2 linked regions of the Trichocoleus sp. FACHB-46 genome follow. Each later gene encodes a partner of the first gene's protein in a complex. Links are inferred from orthologs where the notes say so. Each region holds a gene or a part of one and is shown in the gene's direction. Other genes may lie near its edges. The genes, in order: mnmE and mnmG.

Evidence for each region.
Region 2: the proteins of mnmE (region 1) and mnmG are in contact, whole or in part, in a solved structure (PDB 9HIP), measured with the Escherichia coli proteins. The link is inferred for Trichocoleus sp. FACHB-46 from one-to-one orthologs.

What each region holds. Positions count from the first base shown.
Region 1 is NZ_JACJOD010000006.1:51,556-60,857, forward strand. Bases 1-2,894 are described here. They hold mnmE (tRNA uridine-5-carboxymethylaminomethyl(34) synthesis GTPase MnmE), read left to right. Parts: upstream 1-698; coding sequence 699-2,090; downstream 2,091-2,894. Other genes in these bases: H6F72_RS00515 (hypothetical protein), read left to right, coding at 17-628; H6F72_RS00525 (TIGR00297 family protein), read left to right, coding at 2,184-2,894. In the rest of the region: more of H6F72_RS00525, read left to right, coding at 2,895-2,960; H6F72_RS00530 (ELWxxDGT repeat protein), read left to right, coding at 3,278-6,298; H6F72_RS00535 (SDR family oxidoreductase), read right to left, coding at 6,318-7,205; xth (exodeoxyribonuclease III), read right to left, coding at 7,276-8,082; H6F72_RS00545 (cyclopropane-fatty-acyl-phospholipid synthase family protein), read left to right, coding at 8,315-9,301; H6F72_RS00550 (cation diffusion facilitator family transporter), read right to left, coding at 9,260-9,302. UniProt on the Escherichia coli protein: Exhibits a very high intrinsic GTPase hydrolysis rate. Involved in the addition of a carboxymethylaminomethyl (cmnm) group at the wobble position (U34) of certain tRNAs, forming tRNA-cmnm(5)s(2)U34.
Region 2 is NZ_JACJOD010000013.1:196,663-206,062, reverse strand. Bases 2,702-5,693 are described here. They hold mnmG (tRNA uridine-5-carboxymethylaminomethyl(34) synthesis enzyme MnmG), read left to right. Parts: upstream 2,702-3,236; coding sequence 3,237-5,150; downstream 5,151-5,693. Other genes in these bases: H6F72_RS08515 (hypothetical protein), read left to right, coding at 5,662-5,693. Outside these bases: H6F72_RS08535 (TolC family protein), read left to right, coding at 1-1,772; H6F72_RS08530 (hypothetical protein), read right to left, coding at 1,862-2,050; H6F72_RS08525 (hypothetical protein), read right to left, coding at 2,204-2,524; more of H6F72_RS08515, read left to right, coding at 5,694-6,711; H6F72_RS08510 (TIGR04376 family protein), read left to right, coding at 6,827-7,420; H6F72_RS08505 (hypothetical protein), read right to left, coding at 7,509-7,865; H6F72_RS08500 (glycerophosphodiester phosphodiesterase), read right to left, coding at 8,051-9,292. UniProt on the Escherichia coli protein: NAD-binding protein involved in the addition of a carboxymethylaminomethyl (cmnm) group at the wobble position (U34) of certain tRNAs, forming tRNA-cmnm(5)s(2)U34.

The sequences.
Region 1 (9,302 bases):
TAGCTGCGATCAGACAATGTCTCACTTCCTTGCTCTTGTTTTAATACCACCTGATGCCACTGCCATTGAAACTGAAGTAGCAAAACTCCTCAAGCCTTATTACAGTGAGCTGACTGTTGCACCCTACAAAGAGTATTTGAATCAGGTCGCCGTCGCACGTGAGGTGGAGCGATTGCAACAACTTCCAAAGCAAGCGATTGCAAAGTTAGCAGAAGATTGGGAAGTCGCTCAGGATGATTTAGAGGCGATGGCTAAGTATGAGTTGGACTGGTTTGAAGATGAAATAGCAGGTGTGGATGAAAAAGGCTCTTACAGACTCACAACCATTAATCCTTTAGGAAAGTGGGATTCGTATCGGTTTATTCAGGAAGAATCTAGAGAGTCAGGGGCACCTCTGCCTTATCCTTGCCTGGTAAGTACTTTACCGCCAGTAGTTCCCTATGCTCTTGTAACTCCTGATGGTCAGTGGCATGAAATTGGCATGGATGCAGGAATAAAAGCATTTGCTAGACAGCTACGCGGAGAGATAATACCGAGTCAAGACGAAACAGCATGGGACTTGGAAGTTGAGAGGCTGCTTCAGCAATATCCCAATTACTTAGCGATCGCGCTGGATTGCCATTGTTAAATAACTTCTATGATGAATAGGCTAGCTAGTCGTCTCAGCCAGAAATAGAGCCTTCAGTTACGGAGCAGTTATGTCTAGGGGAGTCACACAGGGAAAAACGATCGCGGCGATCGCCACCGCCATTGTGCCACAACAAGGAAGCGTTGGCATTGTGCGTATGTCTGGAGCTGAAGCAGTCGCGATCGCCAAAACCCTATTTCATGCTCCTGGGCAGCAGACTTGGCAGAGCCACCAAATTCTCTATGGCTATGTGCGCCATCCCGCAACCCAGCAAGTAGTAGACGAAGCCTTACTACTACTAATGCTGACTCCCCGTTCCTACACCCGTGAAGACGTGGTCGAATTTCACTGTCACGGTGGCATCATGGCGGTGCAGCAGGTTTTGCAGCTTTGCCTAGAACAGGGAGCACAACTGGCCCAACCAGGAGAATTTACCCTCCGAGCTTTCCTGAATGGCCGACTCGACCTTACCCAAGCCGAAAGCATTGCCGATTTAGTGGGAGCGCGATCGCCTCAAGCCGCCCAAACCGCTCTCGCAGGATTGCAAGGCAAACTCGCCTATCCCATTCGCCAACTCCGAACCACTTGTTTAGACATCTTGGCCGAAATTGAAGCCCGGATTGACTTTGAAGAAGACCTCCCACCCTTGAATGAGCCCGAAATTCAAGCCCAACTGCATCAAGTGGTGGCTGAAGTGACTCAGATTCTGGCCACTGCCGAACAAGGAGAACTGCTGCGGTCTGGCCTCAAAGTGGCGATCGTCGGTCGTCCCAATGTCGGCAAATCCAGCTTGCTCAATGCTTGGAGCCGTAGCGATCGCGCCATCGTCACCGATCTTCCTGGCACCACTCGTGATGTGGTCGAATCTCAGCTAGTAGTCGGTGGTATCCCCGTGCAAGTGTTGGATACCGCAGGAATCCGCGATACCGAGGATCAAGTAGAAAAAATTGGTGTAGAGCGATCGCGATCGGCAGCTCAAGCCGCTGATTTGGTGCTGTTCACATTTGATGCTCAAGTGGGCTGGACCGAGGCTGACCAAACCATCTATGACCAAGTGCAACACCGACCGTTGATTTTAGTCATCAACAAAATCGACTTAGTCACCACTCAACCGCTAGAATCCATTACTTATCCTGAAAACATCCGGCGAGTCGTTACCACAGCCGCCGCCCAGAATCAAGGAATCTCTGATCTGGAGCAAGCCATCCTCGCCACCGTCCAAACCGAAAATCTGCAAGCTGCCAATTTGGATCTAGCCATTAACCAACGCCAAGCCGCCGCCCTCACTCGTGCCAAAGCTGCCCTCCAGCAAGTTCATGGGACGATGAGCGATCGCCTCCCCCTCGATTTCTGGACAATTGATCTGCGCGGAGCCATTCAAGCCTTGGGAGAAATCACAGGCGAAGAAGTCACCGAATCTGTACTCGATCGCATCTTTAGCCGCTTTTGTATTGGTAAATAACCCCAGGAGCAATCTTCAAAAAATTCAAAGCAGAGGTGCAAGCTCAATAATTTTTGCTTGAATGACTACATCCCCATTAATGCAACCTGAGATATGCCTGCTGAACTCGCGTCCTTCAATCCCTGGCTAATTGCTCTAGCTCTTAACTCTGTTCTAGCAGCGATCGCCTGGTTCTCCCCCAAGAAACTTCTCACCCCAGCAGGTCTACTCCATGCTTGGTTCTTGGGTGTTCTAATTTGGGGAACATTGGGTTGGCAGGGATATGTAGTCGTGATGTTCTATTTCCTAGTTGGCTCTGCTGTAACTCGGATTGGCATGGCTCAAAAGGAAGCAGAAGGAATTGCTGAAAAGCGTTCTGGAGCAAGAGGTCCAGAGAATGTTTGGGGTTCTGCATTAGTAGGTGCTTTATGTGCGCTAGGAGCGTTTGTCATTCCTCTGCTAAACCCTGATAACAGCGCTCGTCTCTTTATCCCTCTCTTAATCCTCGGTTATGTAGCTAGCTTTAGCACCAAACTCTCGGATACCTCTGCCAGCGAAGTAGGAAAAGCCTACGGTAAGCGCACTTTCCTGATTACAACTCTGCAAGCCGTACCGCGTGGAACTGAAGGCGCTGTCAGTTTAGAAGGTACTTTAGCGGGCATCTTAGCTTCTGCCGCGATCGCCCTTGTCGGATGGGGCGTGGGTTTAATTAGTTTGTTAGGTGTTGCTTTGTGCATTATTGCAGCCTTCATTGCCACTAATCTAGAAAGTGTGATCGGGGCTACACTGCAATCTAAATATGATTGGCTCACCAACGAAGTGGTGAATATCTTGAATACCTTGATTGGGGCAGTTGCAGCAATTTCACTAGCTTGGTTAATTTCTCCTTAGATCCTTGCAGAAATAGAGACTGAGGCGATCGCATTCCTGAAGCGATATCATTAGTGCTGACCAAAAAAACAAGATTTATATCTGAGAACGAGTAATACCTAAAAGGCATTAAAATCTTTGAGGCTTCCGTAAAATCTCTGTGAATCTTTGTAGTTTCACTAGTCTCAGTTGAAAGCGAAAGCTATACCTAAACTGAGCCATATCAGCCCTCAATTTTTTGCTCATAAAGCCTAGTTGCGCTCTATTCTACCTGAGTGAGGGACCTAGAGCTTACTGCTAGTGTTGCAGATTGTCGTTATTTGCAAGGAAGATAATTTATGCCTGCCCAGCTGTTCGATGCTAGTTTTTATCGTGCCTTTAATTCTGATTTGGCTGGACTTACAGATGAGCAGGCATCTTCTCACTTCCTTACCTATGGCTTGAGTGAAGGTCGCATCTTCTCTCCCTTTGTCAACCTCCAATTCTATCAAGCTCGTAATCCTGATTTGGCAGCAGCAGGTCTAACTAGCAATCAGCAGCTCTTCCAGCACCTGCAAGATTTTGGTGTTGCAGAAGGTCGAGCGTTTTCTCCCTTCTTAGATCTTGACTTTTATCTCGCCAATAACCCCGATGTCAACCAAGCTTTTGCAGGAAGTCGCGAACAAGCATTCCAGCATCTACAGACCTATGGCTTGAGCGAAGCCCGCATTTTCTCTCCCTTTGTAGACCTCAACTTTTATCTCGCCAATAATCCAGATGTAGCTGCCTTCTATGGCAATAACCGATTTGGAGTATTGCAGCACTTACAGATGTATGGGTTGAATGAAGGCCGAGCGTTTTCTCCGTTTGTAGATCTCAACTTTTACTTAGCGAATAACCCAGATGTGAATCAAGCCTTTGCAGGCGATCGCCACTTGGCTTTACAGCACTTGCAAACTTATGGCTTGAATGAAAGCCGAAAGTTCACTCCCTTCTTTGACCTCAACTACTATAAGGCGAACAACCCAGACTTGATTGATGCTGGACTGAACAATACTCAGTTGCTACAGCACTTTCAGATGTACGGATTGCGGGAGAACCGAGTTTTTGCGCCAGCCTTTGACTTGAACTACTATCGCTCCCTCAATCCAGATTTAGTGGCGGCTGGGCTTAATGAACGAGGCATATATGAGCACTTCCAGCGACATGGTTTAGCAGAGGGCCGACTGGCTTCTCCTAACTTTAATGTTCAAGTTTATCTGGCTAATAATTCAGATTTAATTGCAGAAGGTTTCAATAACCAGCAAGCCTACGAGCACTACCTAACGTTTGGTCAAGGAGAAGGTCGTCCAGGCAGTGACTATGTAGGTGACTCTCTAGCTAGTGCTCGGTTAGTCGGATTGAGTGCTACTCCAAATAGCATCACGGATTTTGTAGGTGCTTCAGACACGGCAGATTGGTATCAGTTCACGCTTGATAGAGCAGGGGAATGGCGGCGATCGCTCAATGTGCAGAATGGTAAAGTGACGTTACAACTTGCCCAAGATAGCAACAACAATGGCGCGATCGAACAAGGCGAAATTCTTCAAACTTTAACTGCTACCTCGGCTACAACTCTTGCAGACACTGGCGGCATCCTGGAATCAGGCAACTACTATGTGCAAATTGCGCCTGCTAATTCTGAAACAAACACAAATTATTCCTTGAGTCTTGCAGTTAATCCTTCGCCTCTGTTGGCCAATAATACTGGACTCACTCTCAAAACAGGCTCGATGAGAGTGATTGATAGTAATCAATTACGAGTAGTAGATGCTGATACGAATGCAACTCAGTTGATTTACACGCTCAAAGATGTGCCTCTTAATGGCAGTTTGCAGTTAAATGGTTTAGCCATAAGCGTGAATCAAACCTTTACCCAAGATGACATTAATCAAGGTCGAGTCAGTTATCAGAACAATGGAGGAACTATAACCAGCGACTATTTTGGCTTTACGGTAACTGATGGGACAACTACCCTCGATAGCAACTTTAACTTTTCTCTAGGTCGTAACCTGCCCAGCCTGTTAAAGGATATCAATCCCGGAGCAGGTAGTTCTGAGATCTATGATCTCACTAATGTTAATGGCACGCTTTATTTTCGGGCAAATGATGGTGTTCATGGCAGCGAGTTGTGGAAGAGCAATGGCACGCCTGAAGGCACAGTTTTAGTCACAGATCTTAATCCAGGGGCATCATCCTCTAGCCCTATTTTCCTCACTAGTTTCAATGACAAGCTTTACTTTGCTGCTGCCATCAACAATGGCACAAGTTTCAGATCTGGTCTTTGGAGCAGCGATGGTACAGCAGAGGGTACAACACTTGTCAAAGAACTATTCATTGTCAATCACATGGATTCTCCACCTGAGAGTTTGCTAAACGTCAATGGTATTCTCTACTTCAGTGTTTATGATGAAGTTACAGGTCATGAGTTGTGGAGAAGTGATGGTACGGCTGAGGGGACCGTCTTAGTCAAAGATATTGCTACAGGAAGTGGAGGCTCTCGTCCTTATGGTTTGACCAACGTTAATGGCACGATCTACTTTATGGCAGACGATGGCATTCGTGGGAGAGAGTTGTGGAAAAGCGATGGCACGGTTGAAGGCACTGTCTTAGTGAAAGATATTAATCCAGGGTCATCATCCTCTGATCCTATATTTCTCATAAATGTTGATGGCACTCTTTTGTTTTATGGTACTGACGGTATTCGTGGGAAAGAACTGTGGAAGAGCGATGGCACAGCTGAAGGCACTGTCTTAGTGAAAGATATTAATCCTAATTCTTTCTTTGGTTCTTCGCCCAATTTCTCAGGCTATGTCATTAACAACACTCTATACTTTTCTGCTAACGATATTACTCACGGCTTAGAACTGTGGAAGAGTGATGGCACAGCTGAAGGCACTGTCTTAGTGAAAGATATTAGTCCTGGTGCTAGTAGTTCCTCTCCTTTACCTGGCTATGTCATTAACGACACGCTTTACTTTGCAGCCAGGGATGGTAGCAATGAGCTTGGGCTTTGGAAAACAGATGGTACTTTAGCAGGCACAACTCTCATCAAGGATATTGACCTTTGGTTTCAGGGCCCGTTTGGTAGTGAGGCCAATCTGGTGAATATTGATGACACCCTATATTTCACAGGTGATGGTGGTTCTAATGGTATTGAATTATGGCAAACAGATGGTACTCCAGAAGGAACATCAATGGTTGCAGACATCTCGGTTGGTTCTGGGAGCTCGTACCCAACTTATCTAACTAACATTAATGGAACACTGTATTTTACAGCCAATGATGGCGTACATGGAGCTGAGCTCTGGATGATCGAGCCCAGTGTGGTAGCTGGATAGGGATTAGGTTCGCGATCGCCTAAACACTCAAATATCGCCGCAGGAAGGTTTCGAGGGATTCCATTTTGATGTGGAAGGTAGATTCCAATCGCTCTATCTCCTTGGAAGTGCAGAAAAACTCATTAGCAAGGAGAGTTCGGAGAGTGCCCAAAGCCTTTTGGGTTCTGGAGTTAACTATACCAACTGCGGTTCTCACACTGTCGAATAGGAATAAGGGAGGGTTCACCACAATGGGATCGCGATCAAAGATGCGGCCAAAGATGGCAGGGATATCTGATCGCTTTAATATTTCGGGTCCACCCACCGCAAAGATTTGATTGTGAGCAGCTTCGTTAAAAACAGCATCAACGCTAATTCTGGCGAGGTCGTCGGTGCTGACGATGGAGGAACGATTGTGAGGATCGCCAATCAAGAGATAGATTCCGGTGTTGCTAAACTGCTCGGCGAGAGGCAGCAAGTTAGACGAAAACCCAGAGGGCCGCAGGATGGTGTAGCTGAGGCCGCTGTTTTGTAGATAGCGCTCCACCGCAAACTTGGCTTTGAAGGTGGGAGAGTCTTCATAACCGCGATCGCCTCCTAGCACCGAAATAAAGACGAAGTGCTGCACCCCATTCGCTTTGGCGGCATCAATTAAGTCAATATTGGCGCGGTAGTCCAGCGTTTGGGCATCACCATCACTAGAGCCAGTAGCGCCGTGAGCGCTAATGACGTATTGCACACCCTGGCAAGCCTTTTGGATATCGCGTTCTTGTCGCAAATCGCCAATAAAGATCTCTGCGCCACGATGTTCTAGTTCGGCATAGCGGGAGGTTAGCCGCACAAACGCTCGTACCGTTTTTTCTTGCTCACACAGCGTGTGGACAATTTTGCGACCTAGCCCTCCGGTGGCTCCAGTGACTAAAAACATAGGGGTACTCAACTGGAAGGTGAACTATCTGATGCAGTGTAGCAAGTTCAGTTGAAGAGTTTGCAACTATCTAAAGTGCGACCTCCAGTTCGACAGTTACAGGTGCATGGTCGCTAGGTTTCTCTAATTGGCGGGGGGCAACGTCGATGGTGCAAGCGATCGCGCGTTCGTACAAGGCGGGAGTTAAGTAGTGATGGTCGATCCGCCAACCACTATTGCGTTGAAACGAGCCAGAGCGGTAGTCCCACCAACTAAAGTGCCCCCCATCCTCAGTAAATTTGCGAAACACATCAGCAAAGCCCAGCTCTAGAACTGTTTGCAAAGCGGCGCGCTCGTGATCCGAGGCCATAATGTGTTTTTCACGGCCCTTGGGGTTATGGATGTCTCGGTCTTCTAGAGCAATGTTGAAGTCGCCACAAACTAAAATTTTGGGTTGGCTGCTGTCTTTAAGGCATAAAGCTGCAAGATACTCGCGGAGAACCTGGAGCCAACGCAGTTTATAGACATACTTTTCGCTGCCCACTTCGGAGCCGTTGGGGACGTATAAATTGACGATGCGAATGCCATCTAAAACCCCTGTAATCACTCGTTTTTGGGCATCAAGTTCACCTACTAAGCTTTCGCCTAAAATTGGGGTGAATCCAGCGGTGATATCTTCTAAGGGAGTGCGGCTGATTAGGGCAACGCCGTTGTAAGACTTTTGCCCAGAAATGTAGAGGTGGTAGCCTAAATCGGTGAAGGGCGATCGCGGAAAGTCAGCATCTATAACTTTGGTTTCTTGCACACACAACACATCAACCGGATTGGCTTGCAACCAGTTGAGGACATGCTCTAGACGGGTGCGAATGGAGTTGACGTTCCAGGTGGCAATCTTCATGCAGGCTCAGCGATCGGGTCTTTAATTTTAGGGTGTTTCAGTCTCCCTTGGGGAGTATGCCACGGGCTAGATGCCTTGACTAGTTCAGCTTGGTGAAATGCGAGATCAGTTTGAGCAGAGATAATAGGGGAGAACCTTAAACTTTGATTCCCTCTCGTTATGGAGAATGCAGAGTAGGGTGGTATGGCGCGTTAATAATGGCTGTGACCCTTGTGAGTTAGGAGGCGAGTAAATGGAAATTCAGCGCCGGATGGCTGTGGCAGCTAAGGGCATCGTTTTAGGTATCGCGATCGCGCTCTTGGCCAGTTCTACTCAGTCTTTCGTCTCAAACTCCCCCGTCTCAGCTTCTAGTCCGGCGGTTTTGTCTGCGTCTGTTCCAGTGGCTGAGGCTCCTGCCGTTACCCCAGCTTCTAGCGTATCTCCTGGTGCCCCAGCCGTGGAGAAGGAGGTGCCTTATGTGGTGACGCCGAATGAAGTCGTGGCTGAGATGCTCAAAGTGGCGAGAGTTACAGATCGTGATCAGCTCTATGACTTAGGCTCCGGTGACGGGCGGATTGTCTTGACCGCAGCTCAGAAGTACGGCACTCGTGGGGTTGGAGTAGAACTCGACCCGAAGCTGATTCAAGAGAGTAATGCCAGCGCTCAAAAGGCGGGTTTGGGCGATCGCGTCAAGTTTTTGCAGCAGGATTTGTTTCAAACCAACCTCCGCGATGCCACCGTAGTAACTCTCTACTTGTTGCCTGCCGTTAACCTTAAATTGCAGCCTAAGCTCTTGAATGAACTTAAACCGGGGTCGCGAGTGGTTTCTCATGCCTTTGATCTGGGCGACTGGAAACCCGATAAAACCTTAACGGTGAAAGTGCCTAAAACCGGCCGCATTCACGCGGTTTACTATTGGGTGGTGCCAGCGCAGGTAGCAGGCAATTGGCAAGGAACGCTAGCTACCCCGTTGGGAAGACAGCCAGTCAATCTGCTATTGCGCCAGCAATTTCAGCAAGTAACTGGTGTAGCGACAGCCGGAAATGCCACGTTGGCCATTAGCAATGCCAAATTGACAGGCAATCAAATTAGCTTCACCACTAACAAAAAAGTGCAAGGTCAAGCGGCAACGATTCAGTTTACAGGGCGGGTAGAGGGCAACACACTGAAAGGAATTGCCACGGTCCAAGGGGCGGGTTTACTGACTGGGAAGTACAATTTGGTTGCTCAGCGTCGGTGAC
Region 2 (9,400 bases), on another replicon or contig:
GTAAGATTCGCTCCAACTCTGCAAAAATTACCGTTTCCAGTGTAGAGGCAGCGCTAAAGGAGATAGCTGAGGAACAAGCAACTCAGCAAGCCACCCCTCAGCCCAATATCCGCTCTAAAGCTAGGACTCAGACAGCGAATCAGGTTCGTGGTGCCACTACTAAGCGGGCCGAGAAGCCAGCCGAAAAGAGCATACCAGCAGAAAAGAGCATAGACAAAACCACAACCCCTGCTAAAAAAACGGCGCAAACCAGTGCTCCTTTACCAGCGCTAGAGCCTGCTAATCCGAGTGGTTCTGAAGCGCCGCGATCGCCACAACCAGCGCAGCCAAATAACTCAAGTCCGACGCTACCTGTCACACCAACCGCAACTCCAACGAGTCCTGCTAGCAATAGCAACCAATTCGTTCGCCCTGTTCCTCGTGGTTATCTCAATCCTGACCCGAATCCATTGAGATTCCCGACCAGACCTAGCGAAGTTCAGATTCAGGGCACTCAACCCATTACCTTACAAGAAGCGATCGAACTAGCCGAGCGCAATACACCGAGCCTACAAGTGTCTAGACTGAACCTAGAAAGAAGTCGTGCGGCCCTAAGAGAAGCACAGGCAGCCTATTACCCCAACGTGAATGCTGGAGCTAGAATCGCGCGCCAGGACTCTAACCAAAACGACCTAACACCGCAGCCACAGCCAGCCGATCCTGACTCTGCCAGCACATCCCTCAGCGGTACCCTTGGAGTCTCTTACGACATTTTTACCTCAGGCCAACGGTCTGCCACAGTCAGAGCTGCTGAAAAACAGGTACGCTCTAACGAATTAGAAGTTGAGGTGCAGCGAGAGCAGCTACGGCTGGATGTCACGAACAATTACTATGATTTGCAACAAAGCGATGAGCAAGTTCGCATTTCGCGGGCTGCGGTCGAAACGGCTCAGGCTAGTTTGCGAGACGCTCTAGCTTTGGAACGGGCGGGTGTAGGGACTCGCTTTGATGTGCTGCGATTTCAAGTAGACTTAGCCAACTCTCAGCAAGATTTAACCCAATCTCTCAGCGATCAACGGACGGCCCGGCGGCAACTTTCCCAACGACTAAACATTATCCAATCAGTTGATTTATCAGCAGCAGACCCAGTCGAAATTGCAGGCTTGTGGAATCTGTCGCTAGAACAGAGCATTGTCCAAGCCTTCAAAAACCGAGCAGAGCTAGAGCAACAACTGCTACAGGGAGAAATTAACGAGCAACAGCGTCGAATTGCCCTTGCCAATAACCGACCGCGAATCAGCGCATTCCTCAACACCAGTTTGCAAGATCAGTTTGACGATGATCGAGACGCGCTGAGAAGTTACTCTCTAGGGGCTGAAGTGAACTGGAACTTGTTTGACGGCGGTGCAGCTAGAGCCAGAGCCAGACAGGAAGAAATTAATGCAGAAATTTCTGAAAACCAGTTTGCGGATACGAGAAATCAAGTTCGTCTCGACGTAGAGCAATCGTTCTTTAACCTGCAATCTAACTTTGAGAACATCCAGACGGCTTCAGTTGCCTTGGAGCAGGCTCGGGAGAGTTTACGTCTAGCACGGCTGCGATTCCAAGCGGGTGTTGGCACTCAAACAGACGTAATCAGTGCTCAAAACGAATTGACTAGGGCTGAAGGCAATCGCTTGAATGCGATTCTGAACTACAACCGAGCTTTAGCTGCCCTCCAGCGATCGATTACCAATCTAGGCGCTGCTCCTAGTGCCTCTACAGGTAGAACGCCTGCGGCTACTGCTCCATAGAACTTACGGGGGCAAGTCTTTCCTTGCCCTTTCTCTCTCTATTGGTTTTTCCTAAAGATCTCTTTTTGGCAGGATTGTAGAACCTTGGCTTAGTTTTTCAGCAGCGTGTTGAAATCTTGAGCTAGTTTTTCCAGTTCGTAGAGGACAACTGTCAAATCCTGTAAAACCTCAAACGTCACTTCTGAGCGATCGCTTACTTCGGAGAGGGAATCAACACTACTCTTGACCAAATCTGTGGCGATGGCAAGACGCTGATACGCTTGTTCGACCAAGTTCATTCCCACTAAAGATTCCACTAGCTTATATAGTGCTGCACTAGAGTCTGAGGTGGCTTCAACGCCTATTTATTTAGTCTGAGTGATGTCCCAAAAATCTTCTTCCCCCGAATGAGTGAACGCTTACACGACTGCAACTTTAGATAAAGATCCAGCTCAGTCATCTCCTTGGGTGCAGACCGAACTGGATGTAGACAGCCACTCTAAGACTTGCTCTGCTGTGATTAAGCGCTTGAGCACGACTTGTCCAATGACTTGAGCCCCAGGATTTAGCTCTGCTGACTCAGTGGGCCTTACCTCTACCATCAGTACCGCTTCTTCAACTCGGTAAAGCCACAACTTTTCTCCTTGCTCTAGGATGGAAACGTTCATTTTCTTGATGTCTGGTTTGCGTCTCCAGGCCACCTCGCTCCACAATCCTGCTGACTCCCACACTCGCCCCACAGTCCAGCCGTCTGATAAAAAGAAGTATTTCACAAGCGGTTAAAAATGAAAAATGGCTCTGAAATTATGGCGTTCTAAATCCAGTATTTCCTAATGCTTCAGGATCATTCAGTATTTGTTGCAACTCACCAGGATGATCAGCAAAGTCAAAGCTAAGAGGAAAAGGCTCACCTAGGGGGAGGTGTCTGTCTGGGCGATCGCCAGCTTACAGCCACTCTTAAAACTATTTTTCTTCTGAAATCAGAAGGATTTTTGCTAGATTCTACACCTTTAAAGTATGCAAGTTGAAGGTTTGTACTTGCATACCACTGAAATATTTAAAGCATTCAGCTTTGTAAAATTTTCAGAACTTTTCAGGAAGTATTTTTTAAAGAGTTTTGGGAGTCAAGTGTAAACATTATAGGACTGAAAATGTGGCGATCGCACTCCGTCAGTAAACCTGTTCAACGCCTAGTAGATAAGTTGCTTATAAAAACCTCAATAAGTATTAATTAATCTTCAAGAGCATTGCTCATGGAATTAGCTGGTAAGCAAAGATTTCAAGAATTAACTTGTAGTTATTGGGGCGAAGCATCTGGGAGAAAAGCTTTTGCCAATCCAACAATATTCTGTTGATTTTTCTGTCTTTACTTAGGTTGATGTGCAGCATCAATTCCTTTGGCAACAGTTAAGTGGATATAGCCTGACGGTTGAGTATAACCGCTAAAATTAGTGAGTTGAGATTCTCCAGCGTTCGAACCAAACTATGACCCTGCAAACACCCGTAGAATTCTTAGATGCTTTTGATGTGATTGTGGTTGGAGCGGGTCACGCTGGTTGTGAAGCAGCTCTCGCTTCCGCACGGTTAGGTTGCCGTACGATGCTGCTCACCCTCAACCTCGACAAAATTGCTTGGCAACCCTGCAATCCAGCTGTTGGCGGACCTGCTAAATCTCAACTTGTGCATGAAGCTGATGCTCTGGGTGGCGAAATTGGCAAAATGGCCGATCGCACCTATTTGCAAAAACGCATCCTCAACAACTCTAGAGGGCCAGCAGTTTGGGCTTTGCGGGCGCAGACCGACAAGCGCGAATACGCCAACATCATGAAAGTCATCGTGGAGAACCAGGAGAACTTGGTGCTGCGAGAGAGCATGGCGACCGACCTGATTTTGGGCGAAAATGATGAAGTGATCGGCGTGCAAACCTACTTTGGCGTGGCCTTCCAGTGCAAAGCCGTTGTGCTGACCACAGGCACCTTTTTAGGTGGCAAAATTTGGGTCGGCAACAAGTCGATGGATGCAGGACGAGCTGGAGAATTTGCTGCTGTCGGCTTGACCGAAACCCTCAACCGACTCGGATTTGAAACCGGACGCCTCAAAACTGGCACCCCCGCGCGGGTAGATCGGCGATCGGTAGACTACAGCAAAATGGAAGCCCAGCCCCCCGACGAAGACGTGCGCTGGTTTAGCTTTGACCCAGAAGCTTGGGTAGAGCGGGAGCAGATGAACTGTCACCTGACTCGTACCACTGCCGAGACGCACCGCCTGATTCGCGAAAACTTACACTTATCTCCGGTTTATGGCGGTTGGGTCGATGCCAAAGGGCCACGCTACTGCCCCAGCATCGAAGACAAAATTGTGCGCTTTGCCGACAAAGAGAGCCACCAAATTTTTATTGAGCCAGAAGGCCGAGACATCCCAGAACTTTACATCCAAGGCTTCTCCACCGGATTGCCCGAAGGTTTGCAACTGCAAATGCTGCGATCGCTTCCGGGGCTAGAAAACTGCACCATGTTGCGGCCCGCCTACGCCGTGGAATACGACTACCTACCCGCTACCCAGTGCTACCCCACCTTAATGACCAAAAAAGTAGCTGGGCTGTTCTGTGCAGGGCAAATCAACGGCACCACAGGCTATGAAGAAGCTGCGGCTCAAGGTTTAGTTGCAGGCCTGAACGCCGCCCGCTATGCCTACAACCAGGAGATGGTGATTTTGCCCCGTGAGCAAAGTTACATCGGCACTTTGATCGACGACCTTTGCACCAAAGACCTGCGCGAACCCTACCGCATGCTCACCAGTCGCTCCGAGTACCGATTGCTCCTGCGCTCCGACAACGCCGACCAGCGCCTTACCCCCCTCGGTCGAGAAATTGGCCTCATCGACGATCGCCGCTGGGAACTCTTTACCCGCAAGCAAGCCAACATCACCGCCGAAAAAGAGCGCCTGCACGAAACCCGCATCAAAGAACACGACCCCGTGGGCAAAGCGATCGCCACCGACACTCAACAAGCCATCAAAGGCTCCGTTACCCTAGCCGATTTACTGCGTCGCCCTGGCTTCCACTACACCAACCTCGACCATTACAACCTTGGCAACTTAGAACTGGAGCGCGTCGAAAAAGAAGGCGCGGAAATCGACATCAAATACGCAGGCTACCTGCACCGCCAACAACACCAAATTGAGCAAATCGCCCGCCAAGAACACCGCAAACTCCCCGCTGACCTCGACTACGCCGCGATCGAAACCCTCTCGAAAGAATCCCGCGAAAAACTAGCCAAAATCAAACCCCTGACCCTAGGCCAAGCCACCCGCATCGGTGGCGTCAACCCCGCCGACATCAACGCCCTCCTAGTTTACTTAGAAGTCCGGGCGCGGCAGTTGGTTGGAACTGAGGGATGACGGAGCAAGGATGAGGAATGAGCCAAAAATTTGGGGGTTAGGGCATTCCAAGCCTCGAAACACCGACAACTAGACTCGTCTGGAGGAGGTCTGGAGGACGCAGCCGTCCTTCAGCGGGGGTTTGGGGGCGAGTGCCCCCAAGGCTCGAATTCAGTCAAACCTAGCCACAGCCACCCTAGTTTTTTGTAACAACTAATTAAAATCTGAACCCCGAAACCCTGTAATCATCACCACTCTTGCTAAATTTTGGTAGATTCAGCGATCGCAGCTTCAGATCACACGATTCGTTGTATTCTTCCTGTAAACTACTCATGATTTTCCGCCTCCGCGTAGAACCTTCTACTGATGAGGTCGCGATCGCCTTTAATAAGCTACTTCGCAAACGATTTCAGGAAGCAATCTTTATATCTATATCAGGGCGCACTAGCATTAGCTTTTTTGAGAGATTGGTTGGGCAGAATCACTCCAACCTCCTCCAGCATTAATTGAACTGTCACTGAGCGAGCAGTCTATGTCCCAGGATGTCGTAACCAGCCAGATGGCTTCAGACTCACTAGAAAACTCAATGCCGAGTCCTGTTTGGTCTGTAGAGGACTACGCTGACAAATTGATGGATGAGCTGTTTGAGGACGTAGATCGCGTCGTGGAAGGCGGCACCTCACTACCTACAGAAACTACACCGATTGAGAACACTTCGGTCCAAGCTCTGGCGATTCCTCAAATGATCCTGGCTTCAGCACTAATGCCACGCCAAGGTCTCACCTCCCAGCCTGTTCGCAGCGACGCTCTCGATACAGCTTTGGTAGAAACCGATAGCTCACTCGAAAAGCATCGCCAGTTCGGCCACTCGTTCGACAAGATCTTGTTGGGGGCGGCTTGTGCCTCCATTGTCGGCATCATCTTGATCTGGTTAGGTAACCAGGGTAAGTTGGGACGATTCTTCCCTACTAGCAACTCCTCCTCCGTCATAACTACATCCGCCCCCACGACTAAAGAGCTAGCAGATGCTCAATTTGGTGCGTATGTGCAGCGATCGCTAGAAACCATTGTTCAACTCGAAAACCCAGGCAAGCAAGTAGCAGCAGTTCCCACCACTGCACCCCAACCTGCCGGAACTCTGCCGAGCGTACCTGTGACTGGCAACTTAGCTCAGCCGCTGACTCGGATTCCCAGCGCATTAGAGCGCATCTACACCCTACCGAAGATACCGCAACGCCCCTACAATCGTCCTGTCCCCGCACCTGTAGCACCTGTGGTACCGCGTCCTGTGGTTGTGCGTCCCGTAGTCCCCATGCCCAGTGTCGCGCCTGCACCTGTCGCTTCTGTCCCTATTGCTCCCGCTGCACCTGCCGCGCCTGCGCCTAAAGTAACTTTGCAAGGGGTTGTGGAATGGGGCGATCGCTCTGCCGCTTTATTTGAAATTGGCGGCAGCACCCAGCGAATTAACTTGGGTGAGGGCATTGGCTCTAGCGGTTGGACTTTGGTGAAAGTCAGTAACAAAGAAGCCGTAATTCGCCGCAATGGAGAGGTGCGATCGGTTTACGTAGGGCAGCAGTTTTAAGCTAGTTTCAAATTGATCCAGTGCTTCGTAAGTTCTTCCTTAAGCTTGTAGCGGACTTTGGGTTACCCCTTGCTACCATCAGACAAAGCTTTATCCGACCGCAGGAGTTCTGGCCGTGGGTTTATTTGAAGATTTCAGCCGTTTTCTGGAAACTCGACTAGAGGAATTTCTGCGGAACAACCCTCATTTGGAGTTGCAAGCTCTGGAAGAACAACTGCGGGAACAGGAAGAAGAAGCGCTGCGACTCATGGCCGATTTGCGTCTGAAAGAGAAGCAAGCCCAAGATAATATTTTGGCAACAGCTCAAGAAATCCAGCGCTGGCATGAGCGCATTGGGAAAGCCAAAACTGCCGGGAGATGGGACTTGGTGAAGCCAGCCGAGGAGCGAGAGGCCGCTCTGTTGCGAGAAGGCAATCAACGCTGGGGCCAAATGCAAGTGCTGAAGGAACGCATGAAGCAAACGGAAGAGTTGCAGCGGAAGATTCAAGCTCGTCGCCAGGAAGTCAGAGCCAAGGCGGTGGAAGCGGAGGCAGCTCGTGCGAGTGCTAATGCCAATGCGAGTGCCAAAACCGAACCCAGTTGGCAGACGATTGGCTGGAACCAAAGCAACACTTACTTACACAACAGCGCCGACCCCTTAGAAGCTCAGTTCAAGCGCTGGGAAATGGATGAAGAGCTAGATCAACTCAAGCGCAACATGGGCCGGTAGTTCCAACTTCCTGCGAAAAGCTGGAAGTCTAAAATTTAGCGATCGCAGCAACACTTAACCCGACTCAATGCAGAACCAGCTTTGGGCTTTACTCTTGGGACTCAGGGCGCTGAATCCTAAACGAAATGGGATGAGGTGGTTGAGATTTTAGGTTGGGTAACTGAGGCTCTAAAGGTTTCTGGGCTGAGTTGAGCTGAACGGGAATTCCTGATGTGACAGAATTAATCACCGTAGGAGTTGGGTTAGCGATCGCCTTTGATTCCTCGAACTTCAAGGCGAAAGGCAAGCCTGCACGTTTGTCATAGTTAGAGGCGATCGCTAAAGCTGCCCCGCCCAGGATAAACACGGGCAATGGTAAGGTCACTGTCCAGTTAAAATGCTGCACCCATTGGTACAGTTCCACTAAGCCAAACAAAACGACAAACGTAGTTGCCCAGATTTTCATGGCTCAGCTCCAAGCGCTCCACTCATGTACCAGTACTGTACCAGAGCTGTACTATATCGCAAGGTTTCAAGCTGTACCATCTTTGATTGTTGGTAGGGGCACCTCTTGATCTAAATAGGGCAGGCACGAGACCTGCCCCTACGAGTGGCGATCGCTGTGGATGGTGGGTTGGCGATCGCGCAAACCTAAGACAGTTCAGATTGAGTGCGACGACGGCGAAGAAAAGCTGCGACAGGGATAACTCCTAGCGCTAAAGTCAAACCGGGTTCGGGGACTTCCTTACCGCCATTTGGATCACCAGCAACCCGATTCCGCACTTGCACCGCAGTTCCAGGGAAATCGCTGAACACACCATCGACACCCAACGCAAAGAACTGTTCGTACTCCCGTTCCGGATTGCCGTTGTAATCTTGAGCTAGGAAGAAGTTCTCGTTGCGGAACGTGTAGGGATGTACCAACAGACCAGCTGTGTGAGCATCATCGACTAACGTAGTCGGCGATTGTAAAAACCGATCAGCATCGCTAATGACGCCGTCTCCGTTCAAGTCATCTGGCTTGCCGTCTTGGTTTTGGTCAACGGTTGCCGCAGGAACGATCAAGCGCTTGGAAGGGCCAATGCCGTTGGCGTAGGAGGCGATCGCAGTCAAAGCATTGGGTCGAGTTAGATCACCATAGGTGCGAGCGTCGCCACTTAAAACAAAATCGTAGGGTTTTTCAGTGGCCCCGCCAAACAACTGCACTAAAGGTACATCGGTGAGTTGGTTGAGTTGCTGAAGGTTGCCCACTTCAAACGACTGGATAAATACCGGAGCATTGAGGCCGATATAGCCATTCTTATTCAGGGTTTCGACCAGAGGTTCTTCGAGCGACAGACCAATCGAGTCGAAGTAGCTAGGATGTTTGGTTTCGGGGTAAATGCCAATCGTGCGACCAAGTTCAGTACTCTTGCGCTGGGCTAAATCAATCACTTCTTGCAGCGTGGGAACTTCAAACTGCCCATCAAAAGCCGTATTGCCCGGACGCAGGTCAGGAATTCGCTCCTTGGCTCGCAGCGTCTTTAGTTCTGCCAAGGTAAAGTCTTCGGTGAACCATCCAGTATAGGTCACGCCATCAATCACTTTGGTGGCTTTCCGGGTGGCAAATTCTGGACGCTCAGCCACATCGGTCGTGCCAGAAATCTCGTTTTCGTGACGCGCCACCAACACACCATCTTTGGTTGCAACCAAGTCAGGCTCAATGTAATCGGCTCCTTGGGCGATCGCTAACTCATAAGCCGCCAAGGTATGCTCTGGCCGCAGACCACTCGCGCCTCGATGACCAATTACAATTGGGGGTTGCCCGGTTAAGGTCGCAGCTTTCACTTCAACCATCGGCCATACTGCTAGCACCGTACTTGCTAGCAATCCTAACTTGAATAGACGCAGCATAAGATAACTCCTCACAAGCAGGTGAATTGATGCCTCATTAAGTGAAAATACGGGGTTCAGATTAAGCCTGTGTCTAGCTTTGAGTTAATAGCAGTTTAGGAGTGGGTT